DNA from 2 places in the Reichenbachiella agarivorans genome. Region 2 is predicted to be linked to the other one. Evidence: riboswitches for the same ligand, from Rfam matches in the RefSeq annotation. Region 2 holds a riboswitch; the other holds the start of a gene.
The links. Region 2 has a riboswitch for S-adenosylmethionine ahead of N6H18_RS08670 (homoserine dehydrogenase). Riboswitches for the same ligand answer to the same signal wherever they lie in the genome.
Positions count from the first base shown of each region.

Region 1: linked by a shared signal. The riboswitch ahead of N6H18_RS16070 (homocysteine S-methyltransferase family protein) and the one ahead of N6H18_RS08670 (homoserine dehydrogenase) in region 2 are both predicted to bind S-adenosylmethionine.

Region 1 is NZ_CP106679.1:3,845,719-3,862,564, reverse strand. Features, by position in the region: gene alaS (alanine--tRNA ligase) at 1-1,066, opposite strand, end outside; gene N6H18_RS16120 (M23 family metallopeptidase) at 1,221-2,204, shown strand; gene N6H18_RS16115 (CapA family protein) at 2,339-3,529, shown strand; gene N6H18_RS16110 (MerR family transcriptional regulator) at 3,533-3,877, shown strand; gene dprA (DNA-processing protein DprA) at 3,921-5,030, shown strand; gene N6H18_RS16100 (hydroxymethylglutaryl-CoA lyase) at 5,031-5,882, opposite strand; gene N6H18_RS16095 (M28 family peptidase) at 6,093-7,445, shown strand; gene metF (methylenetetrahydrofolate reductase [NAD(P)H]) at 7,641-8,597, opposite strand; gene N6H18_RS16085 (four helix bundle protein) at 8,779-9,090, opposite strand; gene metH (methionine synthase) at 9,201-11,927, opposite strand; gene N6H18_RS16075 (four helix bundle protein) at 11,959-12,321, opposite strand; gene N6H18_RS16070 (homocysteine S-methyltransferase family protein) at 12,347-13,357, opposite strand; SAM riboswitch class I at 13,401-13,525, opposite strand; gene N6H18_RS16065 (globin family protein) at 13,811-14,272, shown strand; gene N6H18_RS16060 (ferredoxin--NADP reductase) at 14,540-15,598, shown strand; RNA gene ssrA (transfer-messenger RNA) at 15,806-16,201, shown strand; gene N6H18_RS16050 (PorP/SprF family type IX secretion system membrane protein) at 16,747-16,846, opposite strand, start outside.
Region 2 is NZ_CP106679.1:2,091,531-2,108,376, forward strand. Features, by position in the region: gene N6H18_RS08665 (TolC family protein) at 1-669, shown strand, start outside; partial or broken gene N6H18_RS08670 (homoserine dehydrogenase) at 722-1,888, opposite strand; SAM riboswitch class I at 2,039-2,143, opposite strand; gene N6H18_RS08675 (VOC family protein) at 2,281-3,096, opposite strand; gene sufB (Fe-S cluster assembly protein SufB) at 3,256-4,701, shown strand; partial or broken gene N6H18_RS18750 (four helix bundle protein) at 4,756-5,120, shown strand; gene sufC (Fe-S cluster assembly ATPase SufC) at 5,154-5,915, shown strand; gene sufD (Fe-S cluster assembly protein SufD) at 5,922-7,217, shown strand; gene N6H18_RS08700 (cysteine desulfurase) at 7,226-8,455, shown strand; gene N6H18_RS08705 (SufE family protein) at 8,457-8,888, shown strand; gene N6H18_RS08710 (iron-sulfur cluster assembly protein) at 8,890-9,201, shown strand; gene N6H18_RS08715 (BrxA/BrxB family bacilliredoxin) at 9,312-9,728, shown strand; gene N6H18_RS08720 (thioredoxin family protein) at 9,806-10,360, shown strand; gene panB (3-methyl-2-oxobutanoate hydroxymethyltransferase) at 10,458-11,276, shown strand; gene N6H18_RS08730 (DUF4105 domain-containing protein) at 11,681-12,874, opposite strand; gene N6H18_RS08735 (radical SAM/SPASM domain-containing protein) at 12,945-13,994, shown strand; gene N6H18_RS08740 (2'-5' RNA ligase family protein) at 13,987-14,526, shown strand; gene N6H18_RS08745 (DUF6702 family protein) at 14,523-15,020, opposite strand; gene N6H18_RS08750 (HupE/UreJ family protein) at 15,125-15,709, shown strand; gene N6H18_RS08755 (M1 family metallopeptidase) at 15,772-16,846, shown strand, end outside.

The sequences.
Region 1 (16,846 bases), 1.8 Mb from region 2:
GCTGAGAAACCAATTCTGGAAACACACCATCAAATTGCTGTGCCAGTACGGGTAACAACTCATACAAGAATGGCTCTTTGAAATTCAAGAAAGTATAGCCATAGCGTACCGCTCTTCTTAGGATTCTTCTGATGACATAGCCTGCTTTGTTGTTGGATGGCAACTGACCATCCGCGATCGTAAATGCAATGGCTCTGATGTGATCCGAAATCACTCGAAGGGCAATGTCTGTTTTTTCGTCTTGTCCATACTGAACTTTGGCCTTGTCAGCCGTGAAGTTGATCAGTGGTGTGAATACGTCTGTATCGTAGTTGGAGGTTTTCTTTTGAATCGCCATAGCCAGACGCTCAAAACCCATGCCTGTATCTACGTGTTGGGCGGGTAATTTTTGTAGGGAACCGTTGGCTAGTCTGTTGAACTGCATGAATACCAGATTCCAGATTTCGACCACTTGTGGATGGTCATTGTTGACCAAGTCTTTGCCTGGGATTTTGGCTACTTCTGCATCAGATCTCAAATCTATGTGAATCTCCGAACAAGGCCCACAAGGCCCAGTATCGCCCATTTCCCAGAAGTTGTCTTTTTTGTTGCCAAAAACAATTCTTTCTTCAGGCATGATGTCTTTCCAGAGATCCAGAGCTTCTTGATCCAATGGCATGTTGTCTTCTTCATCTCCACCGAAAACGGATGCGTAGAGTCTGTCTTTGGGTAGGCCAAACTCTACAGTCAAAAGCTCCCAAGCCCATTGGATGGCTTCTTTTTTGAAATAGTCTCCAAATGACCAGTTGCCCAACATTTCGAACATGGTGTGGTGGTAGGTGTCTAGACCCACTTCTTCCAAATCATTGTGTTTACCAGATACTCTGAGGCACTTCTGTGTGTCAGCGATCCTTTTGGAAGATGGATCAGAGTTGCCAAGAAAATAATCTTTGAATTGGTTCATGCCAGCATTGGTGAACATCAATGTGGGATCATTGTGAATGACCAGCGGGGCGGAAGGTACGATCTCGTGTTGTTTTCTTTCGAAAAAATCTAAGAAACGCTTTCTAATTTCTTTGGAATCCATCTATTCTGTCTTGTTTCAGCATTGTTAATACTGATTTTCTTTTATTTTAATAATTGTATTAAATTGCAGGTGTTTATCAAATTTTAAAGCCGTAAATCGAAAATATTGACTACCACTCAAAATCGAAGCACAAAGTTAGATATTCTGAACTAATATGGCTAGAATAAAATATTATTACGATACGGAATCATGTAAATATGAGCGTGTCAAAGTCTCCACCTGGGATATTATTTTAAATGCCCTTGGCTTTCTGTCTCTCTCCCTCATGTTGGCGGCAGGGATGTTTATTGTGTACAATAAGTATTTCAAATCACCTGTGGTGGCACAACTTGAAAAGGAGAATGAAGAGCTCTTGTTTTATTACGATCTACTCAAAGGAGAGATGAAAAGTGCCTCTGAGATGCTTACCTCTCTTCAAGAGCGAGATGACAATGTGTACCGTGTGATTTTCGAGGCAGAACCAATTCCATCTTCTATCAGAAATGCAGGTGTGGGAGGGGCAGATCGATACAAAGAGATTGCAGAAAAGGGACTCGAAAGAGATGATATTCTCATGGAGGCCTATGCGAAAATTGACAAGCTGAAAAAGCAGATGTATATACAGACCAAGTCCTATGACGAACTCATAGAAATGGCTAGTAACAAAGCGGCGTTTTATGCAGCACTGCCTGCTATTCAGCCTGTATCCAATGAGGAGTTGAAGAGACTTTCTTCAGGTTTTGGCTATAGAACTGATCCGATTCTGAAAACTAGGAAAATGCACTTGGGGGTTGATTTCTCTGCACCCAAAGGAACGCCTATATATACAACAGGAGATGGCGTGGTTTCCAAAGTTCATACTAGTTTTGGTGGTTATGGACGCTATGTGGAGATTGATCATGGCTATGGTTATGAAACCAAGTATGCGCACATGAGTGCTTTCAATGTCAAAGAAGGACAACAAGTCAAAAGAGGAGAATGCATAGGCTATGTAGGCAACTCTGGAAAATCAACTGCACCACACTGTCATTATGAAGTGAGCAAGGACGGAAAGAAAATCAATCCTGTGCATTTCTTCTACAAGGATTTGAACTCATCGGAGTATGAGGAGATACTCAGACTTGCATCTATCGAAAACCAAGCTTTGGGTTCTTACTAAGTACTTTTATACAAGAAATTTAAAACCCTGACCTTTTGAGGATTATCAAAGGTCAGGGTTTTTTGTTGGTGTATTGTGGAAAACTTCATGCTATGATAGTCGCCACTTCTTTATTCTGAATATAATTTTGAGCCATGGTGAGAATCATTAGTGTTTTTGTGTTGGTCATAGCTGTTGTGGGGTGTAAGGTGCAACAGCCCAGTAGTTCGCAATCTACAGTTCCTGTTGAGCCACCAGTGGCAGCAGATACCGTTGCTCAGGAACCCGATTATTATGTGACTCAGTTGGGAGATACCTTGGAGACACTGGGGGAAGAAGTATCCATCGAAATGTACCGCGTACTCAAAGATACCGTATCGATCATCGGCGTGGGAGATATTATGATGGGGACCAATTTCCCTGACAAGGGTTATTTACCTCCTAATCAAGGCAAAGATCTCTGGACAGAAGTATTTGACACCTTGAAACAAGCAGATGTGACTTTTGGTAATTTAGAAGGAGTGATTCTAGACGAAGGAGGGACACAAAAGACTTGCAACAATCCTAAAGTTTGTTACTTGTTTCGATCCCCAGAATACATGCTCGACAATTTGGTGGATGCTGGCTTTGATGTGGTCAGTCTCGCCAATAATCACGCAGGGGACTTTGGCAATGAAGGTCGCAGAAATACCATGAAGGCATTGGATTCAGTGAAGATTAATTATGCAGGCTTGATTTCAGCACCTTACACGATATTTGAACGAGAGGGGATGAAATATGGGATGGTTGCTTTTTCACCCAATACAGGGACGATATTGATTCATGATACTGCACAAGCCAAAGCTTTGGTGAGTAAACTGGATACGTTGGTGGATATTCTTATCGTGTCCTTTCATGCTGGTGCTGAGGGTCAGGATCATCAACATGTGACGCGTGAAAGAGAATACTTCTACGGAGAAGATCGAGGCAATGTATATGAGTTTGCAAGAATGTTGATCGATCATGGTGCAGATGTAGTTTTTGGGCATGGACCACACGTGACTCGTGCTGTAGATGTGTACAAAGATCGATTTATTGCCTATAGCTTGGGTAATTTTTGCACCTATGGTCGGTTCAATTTGAGTGGGCCTAAGGGTGTTGCGCCGATTATCAAAGTGCAGACAACTGGAGAAGGAAAATTCCTGTATGGACAAATCATCCCAACCTACCAGCCAGGAGCAGGAGGCCCGAAGATCGACTTGAATAATCGTGCAATTAAAATAATTAAGAGTCTTACAGAAAAAGATTTCCCTGAAAGCAACCTCAGGATTGACGATTCAGGTATAATTACTTATCTTAACCGCTGAACCGTGCCTTACAAAGAAAAAGAAATAGAGAAAAGATACTACACCATCGGAGAGGTCGCAGATGACCTAGGTGTGGCGACTTCCTTGATTAGATTCTGGGAGACGGAGTTTGATATCATTAGTCCTAAAAAGAACAGAAAGGGGAACCGACAGTTTACACAGGACGATATCAAAAAAATAAAATTGATCTATCATTTGGTGAAAGTGAAAGGTTATACCCTACATGGGGCCAGAGATTTTATCAAAAATGATGTCAATGCAGCCATGGACAGAATAGATATGATAGAATCACTAAAGAATATCAAGAGCTTTCTCATGAAGCTAAGAGACGATTTGCAGAGAAATTAATTGTTGTGATTTTGATGGTTTTAACAATTGAATATCTTCTAATATGGAGGAAGAAAGACTCTATGTACTCGCACTCAAATTCACCAATGGTATTGGCGATGTGCTAGCCAAGCAACTCATCAGCTACTGTGGGTCAGCCAAAGCAGTATTTCATCTCTCGAAAGGCAGATTGCTCAAAATCCCAGGGATCGGTAGTAAAGTTGTAGATGCCATCGTCAACAGTGATGCTATCAGGAGAGCTGAATTGAGCCTCCAACAGGCAGAAAGACAATCTATTCAAATCATCCCATACTTTGACAAAGCCTATCCAAGTAATCTAAAATTGGTCAATGATGCACCTTTGGTTTTATTTTATAAAGGAGCACAGGTCTATAACGATCGCAAAATCATTGGGATCGTAGGTACTAGAAATGCTACCAATTATGGCAAGCAAGTGACTGCAGAGATCGTAGAGCAGCTCAAAGCGCATGATACACTTATTCTCAGCGGACTGGCTTATGGAATAGATATCGCTTCGCATAAGGCAGCACTCAAAAACGACCTGTCAACTGTTGGGGTTTTAGCTGGAGGATTGGATATGATCTACCCAGCCGCACACAAAGGTGTCGTGCAAGATATGTTGGCTCAAGGGGGGATATTGTCAGAGCATCCTCCAGGAGTGAAACCAGATGCCCATCATTTCCCGGCGCGCAATAGGATCATTGCAGGGATGTGTGATGCGCTGGTTGTGGTGGAGGCAGCGGCCAAAGGTGGGGCTTTGATCACAGCCAATATTGCATACTCTTATAACAGAGAGGTGTTTGCAGTGCCTGGTGAGTTGGGAAGTAAATATTCTGAAGGCTGCAATGCATTGCTGAGGGCTCAGCGTGCACTGATCTATACTGATATCAAGGACATTGAATACAATCTCAACTGGACGCCAGGGAAAAAACAGCCAAAACAAACAGTCTTTGATTTGTCCATCTACTCAGAAGAGGAGCAGAGGATTATTACGGTATTGTCTAGTTTTACCAAAGGTCTACATCTCGATGAACTGTGTTGGAAAAGCCAGTTGTCCATCAATCAGACCGTGAGTTTATTGCTCAATCTAGAGTTTTCGGGCCTGATAGAATCACTGCCAGGCAAGCAATACAAGCTCACTAAGACTATCTGATTACCTTCCTAAAAATACCTTTGGTGCCATGTTGAGTGCTTTGGATAGTGCTTTTTTGTCGTAATTGACAGAGACGTTCCTTTCTTCAAAGTATTCCAGCATGAGCTCTGTAGCGATATTGCCAACTAGTTTGTCGTTTGCCATGGGACAACCACCAAACCCATTGATTGCACCGTCAAATCTCCTGCAGCCTGCTTTGTATGCTGCAGCGATTTTACTCATCGCAGTGTCACGATCCGAGTGAAGGTGTACTCCAAACTCAATACCCTCAAAATTAGCTGTCACGACTTGAAACAAGGACTTGATATTATCAGGAGTAGATACACCTACCGTGTCTGCAAGAGAGATAATGCCTATGCCTAATTGCTTTAATTTTTCGATCATATCTAGGACCAAATTGGACTCGTATGGGTCACCATATGGATTACCAAACCCCATTGATAGGTAAGTAACAAGTGTCTTGTTGTGCTCCAGACAGATGTTTTGGATGATGGCCAGTTCCTCCATTGCTTCAACGATACTCTTGTTAGTGTTTTTCCTTTGGAAGGTCTCGGAGAGCGAAAGAGGGAATCCTAAGTAACTGATGCTTGGAAAGGCAATCGCATCATGTGCGCCTCGTTCGTTGGCGATGATTGCGAGGAGTTTGGTATTGCTGCCTTTTAGATCCAAATGACTCAATACTTCCTGTGTGTCTTGCATTTGAGGAATGGCCTTTGGTGATACAAAGCTGCCAAAATCAATCGTATCGAACCCAACCTTGATGAGTTGGTTGATGTATTCAATTTTGTCTTCGGTTGGCACATATTCGTGCAGACCTTGCATGGCGTCCCTTGGGCATTCGATAATTTTCATTTGCAGGATGTTTAGGTTCTACGAATATAAATGAGATCGGAGAAATGTGTAGAGTTAAATGTGATGAATTAAGAGCTGAATGCAGAGTAAGAATTAAATCTGGAGACCATTTAGAGATAAGAAAGAGATCAATTGATGTGGTAATGAATGTTTTTATATGATTGATTCAAATGATTTAGTATTTTCGATCAACTCAAAATGAAATGAATAATGGTTAAAAATGTAATGGTTGTAGGGTTTTGGTTGTTATCTAGTTTTTGTGCTTTATCTCAATCATTGGATGTCTACCAAAGGATGTACGGTATTGTAGAGGAGGTGTCATCAGAACGAATTGAAAAGGATATAAGGAAGTTGGTAAGTTTTGATACAAGACATACTTTGTCGGATACAGTATCAAAGAAAACAGGAATTGGAGCTGCACGACGCTGGATTAAAACAGAATTTGATAAGATTTCTGTCGAGTGCGGTGGGTGTTTGGAGGTAATGTATGTTGCAGATACTATCAAAAAGGACCTAAACCAAAGAATCACCAGGGATGTGTATGTGGTTAGTGTAATTGCAATTCAAAGAGGGACAACTTATCCAGATCGTTATGTGATGATGTCTGGTGATATTGATTCTAGGGTTACGGATGTGAATAATTTTAAGGATAGGTCACCAGGAGCAAATGACAATGCCTCTGGAATGGCTGGTGTCATTGAAGCTGCCAGAGTGCTGTCCAAACATCAATATCCTGGAACTATAGTTTATGCAGGTCTTGCAGGAGAAGAACAAGGATTGTTTGGAGGCCAAATTTTGGCCGCCAAGGCAACAGCTGAAAATTGGGATATCATTGGGATAATGAACAATGATATGATAGGTAATATTGAGGGGGTAGATGGAGTGATTGATAATCGTACCTTTAGGATATTTTCTGAACCTACACCTGTGACAGAAACAGAAAAGGAGAGGGACAGAAGAAGATATTATGGTGGAGAAGTGGACGGTGTTTCAAGACAACTTGCCCGATATATTTTCAAGACAACACAAACATACATGCCAGAGATGAATCCTATGATGGTATATAGGTTGGATCGATTTGGAAGGGGTGGACATCATAAACCATTCAATGATGCAGGGTTCCCAGGAGTGCGAATCATGGAAGCGCATGAGAATTACAATCGTCAACATCAAGATGTCAGGATAGAAAATGGGGTCAAGTATGGTGACGTGATCGAAGGAGTGAATTTTGAATATTGTAGTAAGATCACTGCTGTAAACGCGATTAATTTAGCTTCTTTAGCTATGGCACCTGATGCCCCAAAGAATGTTAAGATCGGGGGTATAGTTGAACCTTCCACCAAATTGGCATGGGATAAAACCAAGGATGAAAATGTGATTGGTTATAATATTTACTGGAGACTTACAACCAGTCCGACATGGGACATGCATCGTTTTGTTGGAAATGTCACTGAATTTACGCTTGAGGGCATTGTGATAGATAACTATATGTTTGGAGTGGCGGCAGTGAGTAAAGATGGTGTAGAATCGATTGTCACTTTTCCCAGCGAGGTGATGAGATGAGTGGTTGATAGAATATCTGTGCGTGATGCTTTATCTATTAGTGTATCTCGCTACCAAAAAATATTGTGATGAAGGGTTATCTCATTACAAAATTGGACATTGATCGTTCAGGAATCAGCCATTTAAAATTGGGAGGTAAACTACAACTCGAACAAACATCAACGAGTAAACTGTAAAAAATAAAATCTATGTCGTTCAAAACACCGCCTCAGCGATCTTTTGTACGCTGGTGGACTTACCCATAGAGTAGTAGTGCAAGACAGGTACACCCCATTCCATCAATTCTTTGGACTGCTTGATACCCCACTCGATACCGATTTCTTTGGCTTGTTGGTTGTCTTTGCATTTGTCCAGTGCCTCACCGAGTTCTTCGGGTAGGTCGATGTGGAAGATGCTCGGAAGGATCGTAGACTGGGCTTTGGTTGCGATGGGTTTCAACCCTGGAATGATCGGCACATGGATGTCCATGGCACGGCAGCTCTCTACGAACTCGAAGTATTTGCTGTTGTCAAAGAACATCTGAGTGACAATGTACTCTGCTCCAGCATCCACTTTTTGTTTCAGGTATTTGAGATCCATCTTGATGTTGGGCGCTTCGAAGTGCTTTTCGGGGTAGCCTGCCACTCCAATACAGAAGCTGGTTGGGCTTGGCTTGTCGATACTATCGTCTAGGTAGATTCCTTTGTTGAGACCATCTACTTGGTGCAAGAGGTCAAGTGCATAGTTGTTGCCTTCTGGATGCGGTACGAATGAACCCTCTGACTTGATGGCGTCACCTCGCAGTACTAGCACATTGTCTATACCTAAGAAGTTCAAGTCAATGAGTGCATTCTCCGTTTCTTCTTTGGAGAATCCACCACAAATAATGTGGGGCACAGGATCGACATCATAGCGATGCCTGATCGCAGCACATATCCCAACAGTACCTGGTCTCTTGCGAGTCGTTTTTTTCTCTAACAGCCCACTAGGGTGTTCTTTGTAGATGTACTCTTCTCTATGGTAGGTGACGTCTATAAAGGGAGGGTTAAACTCCATCAAAGGGTCCAAGTGATCAAAAATGGTTTGGATTTTCTCGCCCTTTTTCGGTGGGATGATCTCCAGTGAAAAAAGTGTTTTGCCTTTGGCGTTTTGTATATGTTCGGTAACCTTCATTTTTTTCTGGTTTACTGGTTTGGCTGGTTTAACTGGTTTTCTAGTTTTCTGGTTTTCTGGTTTGCTGGTTCTCTGGTTTGCTGGTTTACTGGTTTAACTAGTTAACTAGAGAACCAGTAAACTAGAGAACTAAATAGTATTAAGGTATCGGATCATGCCGTGAATCAGTTTCCTTATTTTATCAAGCTGTTCGTGGTATTTTTTGTACTGTATCTTCCTGTATGTAATTTAAATCCTGTATGACATACATAATACTCTTCACCTCGGCAGCTGATGCACTCGCAATATTCAAGAATCTAATAAACTCTTTGTTTCCATTTCTTCCAAAGCCTTCTGCTATATTATTCATGATAGATAAGGCCGCTCGCCTGAGCTGACTCTGAGTATCTCTGTCGATTCTGTGATTTGATTCCAAGAATAGATAGATGCTCTTCACAAATACCCTTGCTTCTTTCCATGAATCTAAATCTTCAAATCTCTTTACTGTACTCATTGTTTTTGGTTTGGCTGGTTTTCTAGTTTTCTAGTTTTCTGGTTTGGCTGGTTTGGCTGGTTTTCTGGTTTAACTAGTTAACTAAACTAGCCAACTAGAAAACCAGTCAACTAGTTATAAGCCAAATTAGGCGACAACCATTTTTCTGCTAGTTCGAGGGTCATGCCTTTTCTCTCTGCATAGTCCTCTACTTGATCTTTGTCTATTTTACCCAAGCCAAAATATTTGGAATTCTCGTTGGCGAAATAGAAGCCACTGACGGATGACGCAGGATACATCGCATTAGATTCTGTCAAGATGATCCCCGTTTCCTTTTCGACATTCAACAATTTGAACAGAATCGGTTTCTCTGTATGGTCTGGACAAGCTGGATAGCCTGGTGCAGGTCGGATACCTTTGTATTTCTCCGAAATCAATGCGTCATTTTCTAGAGTTTCGTCTGCTGCATAGCCCCATAGTTCCTTGCGGACTTTGAGGTGCATGAGCTCTGCAAATGCCTCTGCCAGACGATCTGCCAGTGCCTTGATCATGATGGAGTTGTAGTCGTCATGATCCTTGTCATACTTTTCGATCAATTTTTCGATCCCAATACCTGCGGTGACTGCAAACCCACCCATGTAGTCTTGTCTGCCGCTTTCCTTTGGTGCGATGAAATCCGCCAAGGAGAGATTCGGGATGTTTTTGCCCTTTTTGCCCTGCTGACGCAAAAAATGGAAGGTCGCCAAGTCTCGTCCCGAGGCATCAGATACCGATACATCTTCGCCGTTGACATTGTTGGCTTGGTAGATGCCTATGACAGCATTGGCTTGTAGGCTTCTCTTGGCGATGACGTCATCCAGCATTTTGTTGGCGTCATTGTAGAGTTTGGTGGCTTCCATGCCGATCACTTCATCTTGCAATATTTTCGGGAATTTGCCTTTGAGCATCCATGTCTGGAAAAAGGGTGTCCAGTCAATGAACTTTCTGATTTCCTCCAGAGGGAAATTGTTGAAAGTTTTGTTGCCGATGAATTTGGGTTGGATGATGTTTTCCTCTGCCCAGTTCAATTCAAACTTATTGGCTTTTGCCTCTTCAAATTTGATGTAGTTCTTGTCTTTGGTTCTCCCCGCATGATTTTCTCTTGCTTCGAGGTATTCTTGCTTGGTCTTGTTGACAAAGGCTTCTTTGTTTTGGTTCAACAAATCACCAGCCACAGGTACGCTTCGAGATGCATCCAGTACGTGTACAACGGGACCACTGTAGCAAGGGTCTATCTTGACTGCTGTATGGATTCTCGAAGTAGTAGCCCCGCCGATGAGTAGGGGGTACTTAGCACCGTCTTTCTCCAATAGCTTGGCAAAATCTACCATCTCGTCCAGTGATGGCGTGATCAACCCACTGAGTCCTATGATGTCAGCATTGATTTCTTTGGCTTTCGCCAAGATCTTTTCGTTGGGTACCATGACACCCATATCGACGATTTCATAGTTGTTGCAGGCCATGACGACCCCTACGATGTTTTTGCCAATGTCATGCACGTCACCTTTGACAGTAGCGAGCAGAACAGTCCCTGCATTTTGTGCATCGCCCTCTACCTTGTCAGCTTCTAGAAATGGCATGAGGTAAGCCACGGCTTTTTTCATCACGCGTGCACTCTTTACGACTTGTGGTAAGAACATTTTTCCTTCTCCAAACAAGTCTCCGACGACATTCATGCCGTCCATGAGTGGTCCCTCGATGACATGCAGAGGCCTGTCTACCTTTTGACGGACTTCTTCAGTGTCTGCATCTATGAATTCTACGATTCCTTTGACCAGTGCGTGTTCGATTCTTTTTTCGACTGGCAATTGGCGCCATTCGTCTGTTTTCTTTTCAGCCTTGCCTTCTCCTACGAAGGATTCGGCAAAGTCCAACAAGCGCTCCGTGGCGTCATCTCGACGATCCAAGAGCACATCTTCTACATGTTCCAAAAGGTCTTTTGGGATGTCGTCGTACACTTCCAACATGGCTGGATTGACGATACCCATGTCCATGCCTTGACCGATGGCATGGTAGAGAAAGGCAGAGTGCATGGCTTCTCTGACCGGGTCATTGCCTCTGAATGAAAATGAAACATTGCTCACACCGCCACTTACATGCGCTGCGGGTAGATTTTCTCTTACCCAACGAGTGGCTTTGAAGAAGTCCAAAGCATTTTTGCGATGCTCTTCCATCCCAGTCGCAACAGGGAAGATATTGAGATCGAAAATAATGTCTTGTGGCTTGAAATTGATTTTGGGTCCGACCATCAGCTCATACGAACGCTTGACAATTTCTACTCTGCGTTCGTAGTTGTCTGCCTGACCCTCTTCGTCAAAGGCCATCACGATCACTGCTGCACCATATTGCTTGACGAGTTTGGCCTGACGGATAAATTCTTCCTCACCGACCTTGAGACTGATGGAGTTGACTACAGACTTGCCTTGTGTACACTTGAGACCTGCCTCGATGATTTCCCACTTGGAGGAGTCGATCATGACGGGGATTCGGGCAATGTCTGGTTCTGAGGCCATCAGGTGTAGGAAGTTGGTCATGGTCTCAGCACCATCTAGCATCCCTTCGTCCATGTTTACATCGATGATCTGTGCGCCACCTTCGACTTGGTTGCGGGCTACAGCGAGGGCTTCTTCAAACTTCTCTTCTTTGATCAATCTTAGGAACATCCTAGAACCAGTCACGTTGGTTCGCTCACCTACATTGATGAAGTTCAAATCTGGCGTCACAACAAGAGGCTCCAAACCGCTGAGCTTCATCGGCTCATAATCATGCCACTTGTATTTGTACTTGCCTGGGTAGTCTGGATGAATGATATAGTCCATAGTTTTATAGTCTACGGTCGACAGTTTTCTGTCAACTGTTTTGATTCATTGATTTAATAAGTGCTTGAATTTTTATGACAAGCGTTTCGGTTTGATCATACAAAGATTTGAATTGGTCTTCATGGATCAAATCTCTGTTTTTAGCAAGATATAAGCAAGTGATTACTTCAAGAGCAGATCTGTTTGCATACCTCAAAAAGCGAATAAACTCAGCATTAGATTGTCCAGTACTCCCTTCTGAAATATTCAATGAGATAGAGTCTGATGCTCTTTTGATTTGAGAAGTTAGAATGTAACGCTCTTCTTTTGTCCATGTCAAAGTCATTAAATGAACTTCGCTGGACAAATTGATAGCGTCTTGCCAAACTTTTAAATTCTCAAATTTGAATCCCATCTCAACTATTTTTGGAAATAGATCATCAGTTGACTGTCGACTGTCGACTGTTTACTTCCCTCGGCTCATACTTCGCTGCTAGCTCGGCAATTGCTTTGATGTGATCGGGGGTTGTGCCACAGCATCCGCCGATGATGTTGATCAAGCCATCGTCTAGGAATTCTTTGATTTGACTGACCATGTCTTCTGGAGTCTCATCGTATTGTCCAAACTCGTTGGGTAGACCAGCATTTGGGTGTGCAGAGATGTTGAAATTAGATTTATTGGACAGTGTAGCCAAGTAGGGTTTTAATTCCCTTGCACCTAAGGCACAGTTCAAACCGATGCTCAACAGATCCAAGTGGGAAACCGAGATCAAAAATGCCTCCGTGTTTTGTCCTGATAGGATTCTGCCACTGGCATCTGTAATGGTGCCTGATACCATGATCGGAATCTGGATGCCTCGTTCTTCAGCGATCTGATCGATAGCCATGAGTGCGGCTTTGGAGTTCAGTGTATCGGTGATGGTCTCTACCAACAGCAAATCTGCTCCGCCATCTAATAGGGCCTTGGCTTGCTCCTTGAACGCCTCCAAAAGCTGGTCATAGGTGATGGCTCTGTATCCAGGATTGTTTACATCCGGAGACATGGATGCCAGTCGGTTAGTTGGCCCCATGGAGCCTGCTACAAACCTTGGTTTGTTGGGTTCTTTGGCGGTGAATTCGTCTGCTACTTCTCTGGCGATTTTAGCAGATTCAAAATTGATTCGATAGACCCAATCCTCCAGTTTGTAATCCGCTTGTGCTACCCAGGTACTGCCAAAGGTGTTTGTCTCTACGATGTCTGCACCTGCTTCGAAGTAGGCGGCATGGATTGCTTTGATGACTTCTGGTTTGGTGACTGAGAGTAAGTCGTTGTTGCCCTTTAGCGGTACATCATGGTTTTTCAATTCTTCATTTCTAAAGTCCTCTTCTTGCAATTGATAGCGTTGGATCATGGTCCCCATGGCTCCATCCAATACCAATATTCTATCTTTTAGAATATCTCTAATGTTCATATCTATAGTATTAAACTACTTACCCAGAAAGAATTTCGTCGATTACCTATCTTTATCTGTGTACCTGAAAAGTACAGAAAGGGAGTTGGCACAACATCCAATATTGCGGCTATGGATAGGTTGCCAAGACGTCTTCGGGCCCTGTCCCTCGGTCTTTCTCGATAAGTGGTCGCAAATATAACTTTTTTTGTGGGAGTAGCAAGGAGTATATCTGTGGTGAAAGTCTTTTAGTTTCACCCTAAAGGCACTTTTACTTATTCATTCTTATTGATAACTGACAAAAAGCAATTGGCTGTATGGTATATGTTCTATGAACAATTGAGGACTACCTATACCTTTGTTTTGATCTAAAACTTCAACCTCAAGTGATAGTTAGAAGAGCATGGAATGACTGAAACTGTCTGAAATGTTGCTTGAATCTGTAGCGAGTTTTAACTTTTAACATCCTAACCTATGAACTTTTTAAAATCAATCTTTGGGAAGAAGGAAGCTATTCCCACTCCGATTACCCTTTCTGAAAAACAGCTTGTTCAAGAATCATTTGCCTTGGTAGCACCCATAGCTGACAAGGCGGCAGAGATATTTTATACCAAGCTTTTTGAGCTGGATCCAGAACTCAGACCCTTGTTCAAGGGAGATATCACCGAACAAGGCAAGAAACTCATGGCTATGCTGGCCGCAGCGGTCAAGGGATTGGATAGGCTTGATACACTGGTGCCAGTAGTCCAAGATCTTGGAAGGAGACATGTGGGGTATGGAGTCAAGGATGAACATTACGACACAGTAGCTGCAGCATTGTTGTACACATTGGAAACGGGGCTAGGAGAGAGGTGGAACAATGAATTGAAAGATGCTTGGGTTACAGTCTACACTGTACTGTCCTCTACCATGAAAGCAGCTGCTAAAGCAGCATAAAACACGAAAAAAATTAAACTATACTATATGAATAAACCTTTACTGTCATGGATAAATCAAAAACAAAAGTTGTTATTATGCTAGTTGCCTATGCCCTCGTTATGCTTGCTTTCATGCAAGCGTGACGAAATGATTGCCCAGACATTAACCCAACGTATGTGCATTACTTGTAAGTGAATTATTTCATGTACAAGTAATGCTTTATGCAGTTTGTATTGTAAAAAATATTTTACTTTTATAGAGCTGGAATGATAAAATGAAGAAGGAATGGAGAGGATATCAAATCTAAAGGTCATCAAAGTAGTCAAGGAAACACCTGATGCCATTAGTATTTATTTCAAGCAGCCTATTTTTTGGAAACTCAAATACTCTGCAGGTCAGTATTTGACGGTGCTGGTCAGTATCGATGGCACGATCGAGAGACGTTGTTTTTCGCTGAATAGCGCACCTGAAATAGAAAGAGACATCAGTATTACGGTCAAAAATGTACAGGATGGCAAAGTGTCGAGTCACCTGTTTCACTCTGTCAAGGAGGGGGACAAAATCAAGGTGCTACATCCTCAGGGTGAATTTAAGATCACACCAGACCCAGAAATCAAAAGACATATCATGCTGTTTGGAGGGGGGAGTGGTATCGCGCCTCTGATGTCTATATTGAAAACCATTTTGAACCTGGAGCCCAAGAGTATGGTGTCGCTCTTTTATGGAAATAGAGACGAGGAATCCATTATCTACAACGAGGAACTGAAGGATATCAAGTTTGATTATCAAGATCGACTCAATTTGATATACATCCTAGAAGACCCCGGTAGCAACAAAGAATGCTACAAGGGTAGGGTGGAGCGCAATCAGATTCCACAGCTCTTGAAACTGGTACCTAAATTTCCCTTTGGTTATACCTACTGCTATGTCTGTGGCCCTACCGGGATGATGATTGAGGCCATGGAAGGGTTGAAATTGGCAGGTGTCCCTGTGTCAAATATTTATGTGGAGCGATATGCTGCACAATCCAACATAGGCGATACGCAAACAGGAGGGGTGCTGGTTCAAAATCGCGAAATCAAACTACTGTACGAAGGCAAAGAGAGTAGAGTCACCGTCAAGGCTAGCAAGAGTATTTTGGATGCGGCCTTGGATCATGGTGTCAGGATTCCCTTTGTGTGCAAGGATGGTATCTGTGGTAGTTGCAAAGCGACCTGTCTCTCTGGCAAAGTCTATATGCGGGAGGGCAATGTGTTGACTGATGAAGAGATTGATCAAAACATGATTCTCTCGTGCATCAGCGCGCCCATTTCCAACAATGTAGTAATCAAAGTATTGGACTAACCTTTGCACGCCCTAGACCAGCACATGCTCGTTTGCTTCAGCATGGTATGTGTGGGGTGATAGATGTCAGTAGACAGTCATTTCGATCCAATAATCAGGTTGCTACAAAACATTCATGCAATATCTACCGTCATCATACCTGATGCTAAACTGTAAATATGTAGTTTTGCAGCCCTCTCGGTGAGAGAGGACAATGATCTTTGAAATGGGGCCGACCGGTATTGACAGTAAGTGTGAATATTGTGCTTGCATGTCGGGTGGTGAGTAAACACACGTGATCAATTTACTCAAACTATATTTGGCGAATCTAATTACGCCATGGCTGCTTAATTTTAGCTGATAGCTAAGATTATTAATCCCGGTTAAGAATCGGGACAGACACATCTCTCCAGGCTTTCGTCTTGCAAGCAGGATCAAGAGGTGTCATATCGCAAGACTAGCTTGAGGCAAAGTTGCTAACCGATAGCGAAGCTAAAGTAACTGGTAGGAAAGGTAGGTTGTTGTCCACCAGCCCTCCTACGAGACACCAAGTGACAACTAAGCATGTAGAGGGTCCAATATGACCTTATCTGGACGAGGGTTCGATTCCCTCCGGCTCCACAATTAACCCATCAAAGAATTCAAAAAGCCTCATACGGTATGTATGAGGCTTTTTTTGTATTCACGATGACCTGTAGCTGTCTTGACACAAGTCATCTTATGCCTGTCTATTGATGAGTGTTGCAATTGGCTTCATGCTGCTCCTATTTGTTGTACTAACCTGCGTTCGATTTTGAATGTCTCTTCAAGTAGTTTCTTGCTGCAGATCTATCCAGAAATGAACGATCCAAAACCCGCGCGGGTTCGACAACAAAGCCGCGCGGGTTTAATAACAAAGCCGCGCGGGTTTTAGTGTAAAGCCGCGCGGGTTTTCAATCACAAGCAAAGAGACCTAAAAAGGCTCCCTTTTTTAAATTTGGAGGAGATTCAAGATCTATAGTCTAGAGTCTAATATCTAGAAATATGAAGGGTTTAGTACATGATTCATTTGATCTATGATCTGGAAAGAGAACCCTTGAAGGGTTTTTCTGCACTTTTATCGAAGGTCATTTTATTTTGCCCTATTGTGGCTCATGTGCCTTCTTTAAGAATCGAGCTCAGGTTAGTGTCTAAAAATAAACCGGGCACAGACCATCTTTCTTACTGGTTTTGAGTCGGATGCGGTAGTTGAGCAGAATCTCATGTGATCCAGCCGTATAGCCATTGAGG
Region 2 (16,846 bases):
GACGTTGCTCCTTACGAATTCGGAGACGATTTGGCTTTGATGGAAAAAGAGAAGTTCGCAGAAGTTTTAGAAAGTTCTTTGTCTTATTCGCCAGGGATCAAAAGAGCCACGCATTCTGCCGAATCTGCCAGTATGCTGTTTAAAAGTTCCAGAGCACAATATCTACCCACAGTGGCTTTGTCAGGTCAGGTAGGATCGTCTTACTCATCCAATGGCGCACGAAATCCTGAAAATGGTATGGTAGATTCTCATGCGAGTTTTTCTGATCAGATGAATTGGAATAGGTATGATTATTTGAATCTTTCGGTCACTGTCCCAGTTTTTTATCGAGGCAGACTAAGGAACGATACACAAGTAGCTAAGTTGAATTTAGAAAATGCCAACCTAGATCTTCAGCAAACGGAGCTTGATGTGACCAATACGATTCAGCAAGTTTATGTCAATTTGACCTCTGCTCAGGCAACTTACAAGGCAGCAGAAGACAACCTAGTCGCACTCAACCAGTCATTTGAATATGTAGAGACCAGGTATGAACATGGCAATACTGATTTCTATACTTACCTAGAAAGTCTCAACAATAAAAATCGCGCAGAGATCGAATTGGTCAATGCCAAGTACATGATCGTTTTCCGTCAAAAAATCCTAGACGTTTATAGAGGACAGTTATAAGACTACTAACAAGTTCTATTTTAAAACTTTCAACTTTCAACTTTCAACTTTTTCACCCAATAGCAATCACATTGATCTCAGGGATTTCCAGCCATTCGGCAGCTTTCATTTTTTGTCTTGAAATATAACCAATCCAATAGTTGCCATTTCTGCCAGCGTACTTTTCTACCACTTCATCAAAATCCGCTTCTTTGGGTTGTTGATCCGCAAACCTGACATAGATTTTCATCTGAAAATCCTCATGTAGCTGGAGCTGTTCCTTGGTTTTTCTTGATTTCTTGAATTCATAGCGGTAGCCATATCCCAGTGCAGAAATGTCAGATAGTACTGCCGATCCAGTGGGTTTGTCTCCAGCACCCTTTCCGTACAAGAATTGACTTTCTGAGAAGGCACTTTCCAAAATCACCGCATTGTATTCGTTTTTGGTCTGAGCGAGTATCGTTGACTTGTCAACAAATGTCGGCAAAACAGTCGCATCGATGTACTGTCCTACTTTTTTACCTTTGGCGATGAGTTTGATTTCATAATTATGCTTTTGTGCAAAATCAATATCAAAGGAGTTGATTTTGGTGATCCCAAGGGTGAAAAGCTCCGCAGGATTGGTAATCAATCCAAAAGCGTGATATAGCAATATGCAAAGCTTATATCGTGCATCGATTCCCTCCACATCCAGTGTAGGATCAGACTCCGCAAATCCCAAGTCCTAAGCTTCTTTCAATACCTGATCATAGGGAGCGCTCTCATTGATCATTTTGGTGAGAATGAAATTGGTCGATCCATTAAAAATCCCTTCAATAGAAGTCAACAAGTCATTGTCATAGTACTCTTCCAAGTTGCGAATGATCGGAATACTCGCGCAACAGGATCCTTCATACAAGAAAGAGACCCCCTTCTTTTTTTGCAAATCCAAAAGGAATTCTAGGTTCTCAGCGATCATCTTTTTGTTGGCGGACACGACGTGTTTGCCACGATTCATGGCTTCTGTGACGATTTCCAGTGCTGCGGCTGCATCATCGATAAGCTCGACAATCACATCAATCTCTTCGTTGTGGAGGAGCTCGTTTTTCTGATTGGTAAACAGACTTTTGTCCAAGCTTCTGGGTTTGGAGATGTCCTTGATACAAAATTTTACTATTTCTGCCTCGATAGAGTTGGATTGTTGCAATACGTGATACAAACCCTGTCCTACCACGCCAAATCCGAATATTCCTAATTTCATGTTATTTTACTTAAAAGCCTTTTATGATCACAAAATACTATTTGCTGAAGACCATCAAGATTGGGGTCGCGTCTGAAAAGGGTATAAAAAAATCCCTCCCAGACAAGCTAGAAGGGATGATGTATCTTTAGATCGAAGTGTCATTCCTCTTGCTTATCTCTTCCGATTGCTCGAAATTGGAATTAGCACCTTTCCGTCGAGCGGGGGTTGCTAAGGTTTCGCAGGGCCAAATCCCTCCACCTTTCTTGATAAGTCATCCATTAAAAATAGAACTGTCGCAAAGGTACAGCAGAGATTTTGTAGGAAGCAAGTTTTTGAAATAGTTTTCTAGTTTTCTGATTTGCAGGTTTTACTCATTTATTAATTTTTTTGTAAAATTTCAATACTCAATACTATTTCATAAACACAACCTTATTCCCATTGTTATCAAGTTCGAAGGCCTTGGTTTTGGCGAGTCCGATTTTGAATGAGAGTTCCTCGATTTGTGCCAGATCGCGATTCAGTGGCATGAATTCGGTGGTTTCGACAGATTGATGAGGCAGGTGAACCAGCTCTAGGATGATGCCGTCTTTTCGGAGCAGGTTTTGGAAGTGAATGTTGCTGTCATCTACAATCTCGATCTCTTCAAAACCCATGTGTGTGGTGTACCACTTCAGAGTATTGATATAATCCGAAGATTGAATGGTAAAGTACATCGGGTCTACCTGATACAGCCTGGATTGATTGGGTATATCAAAAAACTGTAGGAGGTTGCCATCAGGGTCTAAGGTGACATAGGACTTTAATCCCAAATTAATATCATCATGAATATCCTTGACGATGATTTGTTCATACTTCTGCAGATACATGTATAGGCTGTCAAACTGATTCGTCGCAAATCCCAGTTTGGTGATGCCATTGATGTATTTTTTTCCTTCCTTGAAATTGATCTGAGATTTTAGCAAGGTGCTGTTTCCTTGCTTGAGGATGAGTCGAAAATCGTCATTTTTCATTTTGACATATTTGTCAGGACGGTACTCTTCCACACTGAATTGGAGGAATTTTCTATACCAACTTGCTGAGGTTTTGAGATCTTTGACGATGATCGTAGCAGAACTAAACCGCAGTTCGTTGATGTTTTTTTGAGAAAAGACTGCCTCGGAGTGAAACATCATGGACAGACACACGATTAACAAAAGTAGGGTGCGGAGTTGCTGAGTTTGAGTCATTTTTATCGATGAGCTTTGAGTATCAAATGTAGCGATTATTGACGTTTATCGATTCGGTTTATGGCTGAGTAGAAAAAAATTATAGCTTAGAACCAACATCCTGTTAGAAACGTAGTAATTTTGCACTTATTTAAAGTGAGTCTAAATAATTCTTAGCGAATGAGCAACGACGATCAAATACTAGAGGAGTTCACCTCAAAAGAATACGAACATGGATGGTCTGTGGATCTGGAAGCCGATGAAGCACCAGCAGGATTGAGTGAAGACATTGTTCGTTTCATTTCGGCAAAAAAGAACGAACCAGAGTGGATGCTAGAGTGGCGTTTGAGTGCGTATGAGCGATGGACAAAGATGGAAGAACCAGATTGGTCTAATGTGAAGTACCCAAAAATCGACTACCAAGCCATCAAATATTACTCTGCGCCAAAACAGAAAAAGACAGTTGATAGTCTGGATGAGATAGATCCTGAGTTGATCGCAACTTTTGAGAAATTGGGGATTTCCCTCAACGAACAAAAGCGATTGACAGGTGTGGCGGTAGATGCTGTCATCGATTCTGTATCGGTAGCGACTACTTTCAAGGAAACATTGGGAGAGCGTGGGATTATTTTCTGTTCGTTTAGCGAGGCAGTAAGAAACCATCCTGAGTTGGTCAAGAAGCATCTAGGCTCGGTAGTACCTGTCTCTGATAACTACTTCTCAGCGTTGAACTCTGCCGTTTTTTCTGATGGGTCATTCTGTTACATTCCTAAAGGCGTGAGATGTCCTATGGAGTTGTCAACCTATTTCCGAATCAATGCAGCCAATACTGGACAGTTTGAAAGAACCTTGATCGTCGCAGACGAAGGGTCCTATGTGAGTTACCTAGAGGGATGTACTGCGCCACAGCGTGATGAGAATCAGTTGCATGCTGCCGTGGTAGAAATTATCGCTCAGAAGGACGCTGAGGTGAAATATTCAACCGTACAGAATTGGTATCCAGGTGATAAAAATGGAAAAGGCGGTATTTACAATTTCGTAACCAAGCGTGGGATTTGTGCGGGCGACCGTTCTAAGATTTCTTGGACTCAGGTAGAAACAGGTTCGGCTGTGACATGGAAGTACCCATCTTGTATCTTGAAAGGAGATTATTCTGTAGGAGAGTTTTACTCAGTGGCAGTGACCAACAATCATCAGCAAGCAGATACTGGCACCAAAATGATTCATATTGGCAAGCACACCAAGTCTAGAATCGTGTCCAAAGGTATCTCAGCGGGACATTCTCAAAATTCATACAGAGGACAAGTTCAGGTGATGAAGCGCGCAGAGAAGGCAAGAAACTTCTCTCAGTGTGACTCACTGTTGATTGGGAATCAGTGCGGAGCGCACACTTTTCCATACATAGATATCGAAAATTCAACAGCACAGGTCGAGCACGAAGCGACAACTTCTAAGATCGGTGAAGACCAGATATTCTACTGTACCCAGCGAGGAATCGATGAGGAAAATGCAGTGGCATTGATTGTCAACGGATATGCCAAAGAAGTACTCAACAAGCTGCCGATGGAATTTGCCGTGGAGGCACAAAAACTGTTGGCATTGACGCTTGAGGGATCTGTGGGATAAAATTGATTGGAAATTTGAGATTAGAAATTGGCTACTTTTTCAAAATTTGAAGATTTGGAAGTATGGCAAAAGGCTAGGAAGTTTAATCAAGACCTTGCTGTAGTAATTTCAGACATTCAATTAAATAAGGATTTCAGTCTTTCTGATCAGATCAATCGTTCAGCAGGTTCTTGTATGGACAACATTGCTGAGGGTTTTGAACGAGAAGGAAATAGAGAATTTTCTCAGATGCTATCCATAGCAAAGCTTCTATAGGAGAGACAAGATCTCAATTGTACAGAGCTTTTGATCGAAAATATATTACCGAAGAAGTTTTTGAGAAACTGAAATCGGATTGTGAAGAGTTGAGTAAAAATATATCTGGGTTTATGAAATATCTCAGAAATTCAGAATTTAAAGGGAACAAGTTTAAATACTAATCTCAATTTCGAATTTAAAATATCAAATATCGAATGTTAAGCATAAAGAATTTACAAGCTAGAGTAGAGGAGAAGGAAATCCTAAAGGGGATCAACTTAGAAGTGAAGCCAGGTGAGGTACACGCCATCATGGGACCCAATGGTTCTGGCAAGAGTACTTTGGCCAATGTTTTGGCAGGTAGAGAAGATTACGAAGTGACTGGTGGATCGGTAGAGTACATGGGACAAGACCTTTTGGAACTTGCTACAGAAGAAAGAGCGAGAGAAGGCATCTTCTTGGCGTTTCAGTATCCTGTAGAAATCCCTGGCGTGACGACTACCAACTTCATGAAGACTGCATTGAATCAAATCAGAGAACACAAAGGATTAGAGCCTTTGGATGCAGTGGCGTTCTTGAAGAGAATGAAGGAGAAAATGAAGCTAGTAGAAATCGATCAGTCTCTATTGAGTAGATCGCTCAACGAAGGTTTCTCTGGTGGAGAGAAGAAAAGAAACGAAATCTTCCAAATGGCGATGTTGGAGCCTAAGTTGGCGCTCTTGGATGAGACCGATTCAGGGTTGGATATCGACGCGTTGAGAATAGTTGCCAATGGTGTCAATGCCCTCAAAACAAAGGACAATGCCACCATCGTCGTGACTCACTACCAGAGATTGTTGGATTACATCGTGCCTGATTTTGTACATGTATTGTACAAAGGACGTATCGTAAAGTCTGGCACCAAAGAATTGGCGATGGAGCTGGAAGAAAGAGGTTACGATTGGATAATCAAAGATTTAGAAGAAGCAGAAGCATAAAATCAGATGAGTACAGAAAAAATATTTGGTCAGGAACTAGTTGATCAGGCAGAGCAGTACCTATCTAATTTGAATGGAAATGCGATTGCTCATTTGAAAGACAATAGAACCAAAGGATTGGCCTATTTGAAATCAAATGGATTCCCAGGCCCAAAGGCCGAAGAATACAAATTCACGAGACTGACAAAGGCTATTTCGGGCAAGTTTGATTTTGCATCCGTGACCAAAAACACCAAATTGCCTCTTGACAAAATGGAAGACATCAAGAAAAAGCACGCAGGTGCTAACATCTTGTTTTTCATCAATGGTGTTTACAATCAGGAGCATTCTGAGATCGTATCCAAAGCAGAAGAATTGAGAATCGACTCTCTAGCTGATAGAGCAGATGCTCACGAATTGATAGCTGAGAATGAAGACGCATTTCAAGCACAAAACAACGTCTATGTCAACAGCGGTGTAGTTGTGGAGGTGCCAGAAAACAAGAAGATTGCTCAGCCTGTCATGTGCTACTATATATCAGTAGACAATGGCGGAAATTTCGGCTTTGTCAAGAATATTTATTTGGCCAATGAAGGCAGTCAAGCTGATTTCGTTCATTTCCATCTATCTGATGGTTCTGTGACTTCATTTATCAACGAGACCAAGAATTATTTGATTAAGGCCAATGCCCATATCAAAGTTTATAAAATACAAGAAGAATCGAACCAATCAGTGTACGTAGGCAATACACACGTCTATCAGGAGAGATATAGTGTGTTTTCTTCTTTCGTATTCACTTTTGATGGAGAAATGGTGAGAAACAACCTCACGATCAAAGTGGACGGAGAGGGTTGCGAGAGCAATATGTATGGTTTGTACCTCGCGAAGGGCAAGACACACATCGACAACCATACGACTGTAGATCATATCCAGCCCAACTGCAACAGCAATGAACTGTACAAAGGCATCATTGACGATCAGGCAAGAGGTGTGTTCAACGGAAAGATTTATGTGCGACAAGCAGCACAAAAAACGAATGCTTTTCAGTCAAATGGTAACATTTTGTTGTCCGATACTGCAACTATTAATACCAAACCTCAGTTGGAAATCTGGGCAGACGATGTGAAATGTTCACACGGATGTACCACTGGACAGCTGGATGAAGAGGCAATCTTCTACCTCAGAGCAAGAGGAATCGACAAGGCCAAAGCCAAGTCAATGATACTCTTGGCAAATGCCGCAGAAGTAATTGAGCATATCAACCTGGGATGGTTGAAAATGGAAATTACAGACAAAGTAATGGATAGGTTGCACGTAGATTAAATTGAGTTATGGTCGAGACAGCATTGAATATTGAAGAAATAAGAAAGGAATTTCCCATTCTGCATCAGCAGGTCAATGGAAAACCATTGGTGTATTTTGACAATGCGGCTACTTCTCAGAAGCCTCAATCTGTGATCGATGCCTTGACTCATTACTACAATACAGACAATGCCAACATCCACAGAGGGATTCATACTCTAGCAGAAAGATCTACCACAGCATTTGAAAATACACGCAAGGCAGTAGCCAAATTCTTGAATAGCAGAGAGGTAGAAGAAATAATTTTTACCAAAGGTACGACCGAAGGTATCAATTTGGTAGCGGCAACTTTTGGACGGAAGTTCATCAAAGATGGGGATGAAATCATCATTTCAGCTCTCGAACATCACTCCAATATCGTGCCGTGGCAGATCTTGTGTGAGGAAAATGGCTGCACGCTCAAAGTCATTCCAGTCAATGACAAAGGGGAGCTTTTGATGGATGAGTATGACAAGTTATTGTCCGACAAGACCAAATTGGTGTCTGTCAACTACATCTCCAATGCACTAGGTACCATCAATCCAGTCAAAGAAATCATTGACAAAGCACACAAAGTAGGGGCGAAAGTGTTGATAGATGCGGCGCAAGCTGCACCGCATGCGACGCTCGATGTGCAAGCCTTGGATTGTGATTTCCTCGCATTCTCCGCGCACAAAGTGTACGGACCCACGGGGGTCGGAGCTTTGTATGGCAAGAGAGACTTGTTGGAGGCTATGCCTCCCTACCAAGGAGGAGGAGAGATGATCAAAGACGTGAGCTTTTCAGGCACGACTTACAATGATATCCCTTACAAATTCGAAGCAGGGACTCCCAATATTGGTGAAGTGATCGCGCTAAAGGCAGCATTGGATTTTGTCAACGAATTGGGATTGGAAAATATTGCAGCGTACGAACACGAGTTGCTGGAGTATGCCAATGAATTGTTAGCAGATGTTGATGGATTTATTCCTGTTGGTACAGCTGACAACAAGGCTAGTGTGATCTCATTCTTGATTGAAGGCGTTCATCCTTTTGATTTGGGTCAGATTCTGGATGCGAAAGGCATTGCTGTGAGAACGGGACATCATTGCGCACAGCCTTTGATGGAAAGATTTCAGATCGAGGGAACTGTAAGGGCGTCTTTTTCTGTTTACAATACCAAAGAAGAAATAAAGTATTTTGTGGAGGCGCTCAAAGCGGCCATTAAAATGTTTAAATAATATGGCAACTATCAACGCGATACAAGAATCAATCATAGAGGATTTTGGGATGCTGGATGGGGATATGGAAATGACCATTGGTTATATCATGGAGCTGGGAGCCAAGCTACCAGACTTCCCCGAAGAGTATCGCAATGATGACAATATCGTGAAAGGTTGTCAATCCAAGGTTTGGCTTTTTGCCAAGCTAGAGGATGGCAAAGTCGAGTACGTGGCTGATAGCAATACTGCCATTACCAAGGGCTTGGTGAGCTTGTTGACTACCATATTATCTGGACAGACACCAGATGATATTTTGAATGCTGATCTGTTTTTCAAAGAGAGAATTGGCATGAACAGATTCATAGGGACACAAAGATCCAATGGTTTTGGCGCCATGATAAAGCAGATGCAGCTATATGCATTGGCATTAAAATCCAAAATAGAGGCTTGACATGGAACAAAGAGATATAAAAGAAGAAGTAGTTGCGGCGATCAAACAAGTGTATGATCCCGAAATCCCTGTTGATGTGTACGAGTTGGGGTTGATTTATGAAGTCAGCATCCATCCAGTCAATAGCGTGTATGTACTGATGACCTTGACTTCTCCAGCATGTCCATCTGCTGAGGCGATTCCTGATGAAATCAAGCAGAAAATTCAAGAAATTGAAGGGATTGGAGAAGTAAATGTGGAAGTGACATTTGACCCACCTTATGAGACAGATATGATGTCTGAGGCCGCCAAGTTGGAACTCGGATTTATGTAAAAAATATAGTTTACTAGTTACCTAGTTTACATGTTTTCTGGTTGATTACCTATTGAGCAGTAACCAGATCACGAGCTAACTAGTAAACAAGAAAACAAAATAATTAAAATATGTACCCAGAAGAACTAGTAGCCCCCATGAGAGCTGATTTGTCCTCAGCAGGCTTTGAAGAATTAAAAACAGCTGAAGCTGTGACCAAACATTTGACCGATCACGAAGGAACTACGCTTTTGGTAGTGAACTCGGTATGTGGATGTGCGGCAGGAGCAGCCAGACCAGGTGTGAAAATGGCCGTGGCTAAAGGTGCCAAAAAACCCGATCACTTGACTACAGTATTTGCAGGTGTTGATGCCGAGGCAGTACAAAAAGCAAGAGAGTTTACTTTGCCATATCCTCCATCTTCACCTTCTATTGCCCTGTTCAAAGACGGTGAGTTGGTTCACTTTGTAGAAAGACACCATATCGAAGGACGAAGCGCAGAGATGATTGCTGACCACTTGGTAAGTGTGTTTGACGAGTATTGTTAATAGAGATATTTAGAATCTAGAAAATAGACATTAGAGAAGTTTAGTATCTAATGTCTATTTTTATTTAACTTGAAAAGATGGCAAGAACTGAATCCAATATGATGCCGCTCGGCACTGTCGCTCCAAAGTTCAATCTACCCGATACTGTTTCAGGAAAGAATATTACACTGGAAGACCTCAAATCAGAAAAGGGAACACTGGTGATGTTTATTTGTAACCATTGCCCTTATGTGATTCATGTACAGGAGGAACTGGTGAAGATAGCCAAGGAGTACCATGAAAAGGGTGTTGCATTTGTTGCCATTAGTTCCAACGATGTGAACAACTATCCAGAGGATGCTCCAGAATTGATGACTGAGCATGCTCAAAAGTATGATTTTGATTTCCCTTACCTATACGACGAATCACAAGCAGTAGCCAAAGCCTATCAAGCTGCTTGTACGCCTGATTTTTACCTTTTCAATAGTCAAGACAAATGTGTCTATCGCGGCAGGATGGATTCTTCTACACCTGGCAATGGACAAGTAGTAACAGGTGAAGATTTAAGGTCAGCACTCAATAGCCTCATTGCTGGCTTGCCTATCGATAGAGAGCAGCATCCAAGCATGGGATGCAACATCAAGTGGAAGTGATCACCAAATGAAAGTCTAAAGTTGGGTTTTTTGCTTTTACTTGTTCGGTATCAAATAAACTTTCAACTTTACACTTTCGTAACTTTGAACAAACGCAATGTCTGTACACAAATCTGATATCAAGCGCGTCACTACGCACCAACTGCAGGAAATGAAAAATCGTGGGGAAAAAATCTCCATGTTGACTGCCTATGATTACTCGATGGCACGCATACTGGATCAGGCAGGGATTGATGTGTTGTTGGTAGGGGACTCTGCATCCAATGTCATGGCTGGCAATGAAACAACCCTGCCGATTACTTTGGATCAGATGATCTATCATGCCCAAGGTGTGGTCAGAGCGATTAGTAGATCGTTTGTGGTGGTGGATTTGCCATTTGGTAGCTATCAGGGCAACTCTCGTTTGGCTTTGGAGTCTGCAATCAGAATCATGAAAGAATCTGGTGCACACAGTGTCAAGCTCGAAGGAGGCGCAGAAATCAAAGAAAGTGTACTGCGAGTATTGAGCGCAGGAGTGCCTGTCATGGGGCATTTGGGACTGACACCTCAGTCAATTTATAAATTTGGGACTTATACGGTCAGAGCCAAAGAAGAAGAAGAAGCCAATAAGCTGATAGAGGATGCCAAGATTCTTGAAGAATGCGGTTGTTTTGCAATAGTAGTAGAAAAAATACCTAGTGCCTTGGCCAAACGAGTGGCAGAAAGTGTGTCAATTCCTATCATCGGGATCGGGGCAGGTTCAGATGTAGATGGTCAGGTACTTGTGGTTCACGACATGTTGGGAATTACTCAGGAATTTCAACCAAGATTCCTCAGGCAATATGCCAACCTTAGCAAGATCATGCTCGAAGCTACAGAAAACTACATCAGAGATGTAAAGGCCCAGGATTTCCCAAATAAGAAGGAGAGTTATTGAGTTTATTATGATTAAGAAATTTCATCCTATGCCCTGAACACACTTAGAGGCCTGAGTTTGATTCTTAAAGAAGGCTCTTAGACTAAAATAGAGCAAAATGAAAAGGCATTTGATGAAAGGAGCAGAAAACCCTTCAAGGGTTCTCTTTCCAGATCATAGAGAAAACGAATTATATGCCAAAACTCTTCAAATAAACCCTTGAAGGGATACTCAAAATCGAACTCAGGTTAGATGTGTTTTGAGAGAGACCAAGAAAAAAATAGCAGTCATGTCGATTTCAAGTATCCTGATTGCTTTAGAGTAGTTGCATTGAGAACTAAGTTTTCATACCTGATAGTCAAACCCACCCAAAGACATTAAGATAGGTCTAGTTTAGAATTTGAAGAATGACTAAAGAGTAGTTCCTAATAAACTACCCCCCTTTTCAACCAATACCCCAAGTAAAAGCTTCTTACAATCAGTGCTAATACCAAGGGAATGAATGCTTCATTCAATTGCTGAGGCAAAGCTCCGTCGGTGATGATCAATAGGATCAATACGATTCCATATGCATTGAAGTAGTATCTCAACCAGGCAGGTCTTTCCTTCTTGAAAAGCAAAGCCAAAGCGATGAGGTTGAGTGGTGTGGACCAGATCAGGTTCAAATTGTTTTGTGACAGATGGTCTGTCCCAAACCAGAGAAACAATAATGAAAAACCGAGCAGACCTGTTGTACCATACAAAATCACATCAATGAACCGGAAATTTAGGCTGTATTTCAGTCCTCGATGGGTGAAAATGCCTACTACAAAGAAAAGTACCACGAACACATGAAAAGGAGTGATGGGACTTGCTGCACTGGGTTTGTCTGCAGCGATGTTGAGCGTTCTCTTTTGTTTGACCAATGGTTTTATGGTAGAGTCATTTGTTATATGGGCACCGTCCAGGGCTATTTTGAGGTATTCTGGCATGTACATGTAGGCAGGGCCATCTGCCAATCGGTCAATTTCTGATCCCAAACAGTAGTCAATACCAACATCTCCCCATGGTTGTTGACCCAGATATTTGTCCATCAGGTCTCTGTAGCTCATGGAGTCACTGGCATAGTGGTAATTGTACTGCACTTTGCCGGCTAGTACTGTATTGATCACATCACGGATTTTTGTAGCACAATTGTCATAGCAGTAGTTGTAATAGTACTCGGCATTTTCTGGTTTGGCATTTTCCATCAGGACATCGAAAACTTCCTGTTTTTCGGATTGAGTGAGGTCAAGAGTCTGCTCGACAATTGTACGGTTGATCCGCATGTAGTACTTGATTTGACGTGAATAGTTGTTGAGCCCTAGTTTGTAGAGGAGTTTTCCTTTGGCAAAATTGAGGTAGAAGTTGGGCTGATCGAAATCAAATACGCCATAGTTGTAGAAAATATCTATGCTGTTTTGGTCGTCATGAATCCGCAAAGCACTATGTCCAAACGCTGAATACAACTGCTCTTGTCCAGGCCCCATCGTGAGCACACTGACCTCAGCTTCTTCTGAGAGCATGATGCCTTGAGCCCTGACAGATTCAAATGCAAAACAAAGGACAACGAATACCCAAGCGATTTTAACAAGTCTCATATTTTTGGGGAGAATTTTGAGGGTAAATTAACCTGATGCTTTTTTTGAATCAAATTTTAGATGGACTAAAATGCAGGCATTCTTCAAAACTGTGAGACAACTTCAAGATCATATCAATTTACTCTCCAAGCTGGATGCTAAAAAGCTACGAAATGCCTATCAAGTTTGGAAGAGTTATCGCCAGAGTCGTAAGACTGGTGTGCTGGTTCAGCCTGGGTTGCCTTTGAGTGTTGCATTCGAGCCTACCACTTCATGCAACCTGAGGTGTCCCGAATGCCCGAGTGGCTTGAGGTCATTTACCCGACCTACAGGGATGTTGGATCAGCGCTTGTTTGAGGAGTCTATTGATCAGATGAAGTCGCATTTGATTTATCTCACTTTTTATTTTCAGGGAGAGCCATACCTCCATACTAGATTCTTGGATATGGTGCGCTATGCCAGCGATAGGAAAATCTACACTGCGACCAGTACCAATGCTCACTACCTAGATGACAAGAAGGCCGAAGCGACTGTGCGCGCTGGTCTGGATAGATTGGTGATCTCGATAGATGGCACGACTCAGGAGAGTTATGAGAATTATCGTGTAGGAGGTACGTTGACCAAGGTATTAGAAGGTACTCGAAACATGGTCAAATGGAAGAGAGAGCTGAAAAGCAAGACGCCACATTTGATCTTTCAGTTCCTCGTCGTGAAACCCAACGAACATCAGATTGACGATGCAAAAAGGCTCGCCAAAGAAATAGGAGTCAATGAGATCCAGTTCAAAACCGCCCAAATTTACGACTATGAAAACGGTTCGGATCTTATTCCTGAGAATTCTAAATATGCTCGGTATCGCAAAAACTTGCTAGGAAAGTTTGAACTAAAAAACCCTCTCCACAACGAATGCTGGAAGATGTGGCAGGGATGTGTTGTGACTTGGGATGGCAGAGTGGTGCCCTGTTGTTTTGACAAAGATGCCAAGCATCAATTGGGAGATTTGACACAGGACAGCATGAAAAAAATATGGACGGGACATAAATATGTGAATTTTAGAAAAAGCATTTTGCAGTCTCGATCTAATATTGATATTTGTCAAAACTGTAGTGAGGGATTAAAAATTTCGTTAACGGATGGCTAAAAAGAACCTGTATTTTCTGGCGATTGTCCCAGACCAGCCACTGAAAGACCAAGTGCATGAGCTCAAGCTGGAGACTGCACAGCGCTATGGTTCAAAGGCCGCCTTGAAGTCTCCTCCACACATTACCTTGCACATGCCTTTTCAGTGGAGAGATGACAGAGAGGAACAACTCATCGAGGTTTTACAATCTTTTCGTTTCGATAATTACCCGATTGATATCCGGTTGAAAGGTTTTGGATTTTTTCCGCCTAGGGTAATATTCATCTCTGTGGAGGAAAATGAAGCATTGAAGGAGTTGCAAAAACACCTCTGCGACCATATCCGTCGAGAACTCAATGTTTTCAACGCAACCTACAAAGACATGGGTTTTCATCCTCACATGACGATTGCTTTTAGGGATTTGAAAAAGTCCGTTTTCCCTGAGGCGCAGCGGGATTTTGCTCAGCGAGAATTTGCAGACACGATGAAAATTGATGGTTTCACGTTGCTAAAAAACACGGAGAAGCATTGGGAAGAGTGGATGAAATTTTAGTCGTAGTTGAGTTGTTGTTTGACTTGCTTAGCACTTAGTTTTAGACTTTTGTTTCCTTCGTCGGTTTTGACATGTACCAAGTTGACTTGGTCAGGAAATAGGTCAAAGAGAACCGTGTTTTCTACTGTGATAGATTTAAGTTTTTTGATTTTTGGAACTTCGATGAAACAAATGAGTACGTCACCATCCACTTTGGAACCGAGGTAGTTGAGTGACATGGCTTTGTCATTGACTGTGATTTTGAATCGCTTCATTACATAGCTTTGGATCAAAGGATTCAATTCCGTAAAATCTTTGGTGGTCATGATGTTGTAAGACTTGCTCTCATCTTGCTGCATGAGTGCTTGCTCCAAGTCATCGATGAAGATGCGCTGGCTGATTTCTATCGATTGAGATTGGCTGTCATGCTCCAAATTGATCACCGAGACATGAAAATCATGGAGCATGATACCGCTCATATAATTTATTAGCAACACAAATGAATAGATAGTCATGGATATAAATTTTAAAATTATGTTTACAACATACGATCAGGCAAATGTAAATAAAGTTCAGAAAGGCGTCTGGCAATTTATACAAACGGTGAAAGCATAGTAGGATGACGGATTTTGAATTGTATTTTGGGTTGGGTAGAGAACACATCATGGATGTGACTGCCTATGATCATATCTTGTTTGTGATAGCGCTGTGTACGATCTACCAACTATCCGAGTGGAAAAAAGTACTCATATTGGTGACTGCCTTTACCATTGGTCATTCTTTGACTCTGGCTTTGGTGATATTGGATTGGATCAGTGTGGATTCTTCTCTTGTAGAATTCTTGATTCCCGTGACGATACTAGTTACAGCTTTGGGCAACATGATCAAAAGAAACAAGGATTTTAGGAATACGAGCTCGCGAACCAATTACTTCTTTGCGCTGTTTTTTGGCTTAATTCATGGTTTAGGATTTTCGAATTACCTCAAAGCACTGCTGGGACGAGATACAGACATCATCGGTCAGCTGTTTGCATTCAATGTAGGCTTAGAAGTAGGTCAGATTTTGATCGTGCTAGTATTTCTAGGGATTGCATGGTTGCTGACGATGATTTTAAATGTGACACGAAAAGATTGGATATTGGCGATTTCATCAGCGGTAGCTGGGATCGCCATTACTTTGATGATAGAAACTAAATTTTGGTAATATTAAACAACAATGCTAGGGTGTGAGGACACCATGGATTCTACTTAAATAAATTATACACTATGAAGAGGATTGTACTTTTTATCCTTGCTCTGTTGCCTCTTGTCAGTCAGGCTCAGGGTGTATGGGAACAAAAATTTGAACAATTGGGTACTACATTGCCCACACCAAACCAATACCGCACCGCATCTGGAGCACCAGGGGTAGACTATTGGCAGCAGAAGGTTGACTATGTCATCGACGTAGAATTGACAGATGCCAATCATGAAATCAACGGTAGTGAGGTTATCACCTATACCAACAATTCACCAGATCAGTTGGCTTACCTATGGGTACAATTGGATCAAAACATGAGAGCGAAGGACTCTGATACTCCATTGACCGAAGGCACAGCCATGAAATCCGAGATGAATGGAAAGTCACTACAGAGTTTGACCAATGATTTCGGTTATGATGGGGGATTCAAAATCAAGTACGTGAAGGATGCACAAGATGCGGGTCTGAAGTACACCATCAACAAGACGATGATGCGAGTGGATTTACCAAAACCTTTGAAAACGGGTGAAAGCGTGACGTTCAAAATTGCTTGGTCTTACATCGTACAGGACCGACTCAACATGGGAGGAAGGTCAGGGTACGAGTATTTTCCTAAGGACGACAATTACCTATACACCATTGCTCAGTGGTTTCCAAGATTGGCAGTGTATGATGATGTCGAAGGCTGGCAAAACAAGCAGTTCCTGGGACAAGGAGAGTTTGCGTTGGAATTTGGTGATTACCAAGTCAACCTGACGGTACCATCTGACTTTATGGTAGCAGCGACAGGTACACTTCAGAATCCAAAGGAAGCTTTGACTCCAACTCAATTGAAGAGATTTGAAAAAGCAAAGAAGACTTTTGATGCACCAGTCGTGATCGTGACTCAGGAAGAGGCAACAGAAAACGAAAAATCTAGAGCAACTAGTAAGAAAACCTGGAGCTACAAAGCGGACAATGTAAGAGATTTTGCTTTTGCTACATCTAGAAAATTCATCTGGGATGCACAAGCTGTCAAATTGGGAGATAAAACTCCACTTGCGATGTCTTACTATCCAAAAGAAGGCAATCCACTTTGGGGAGATGAATCTACCAAAGCCG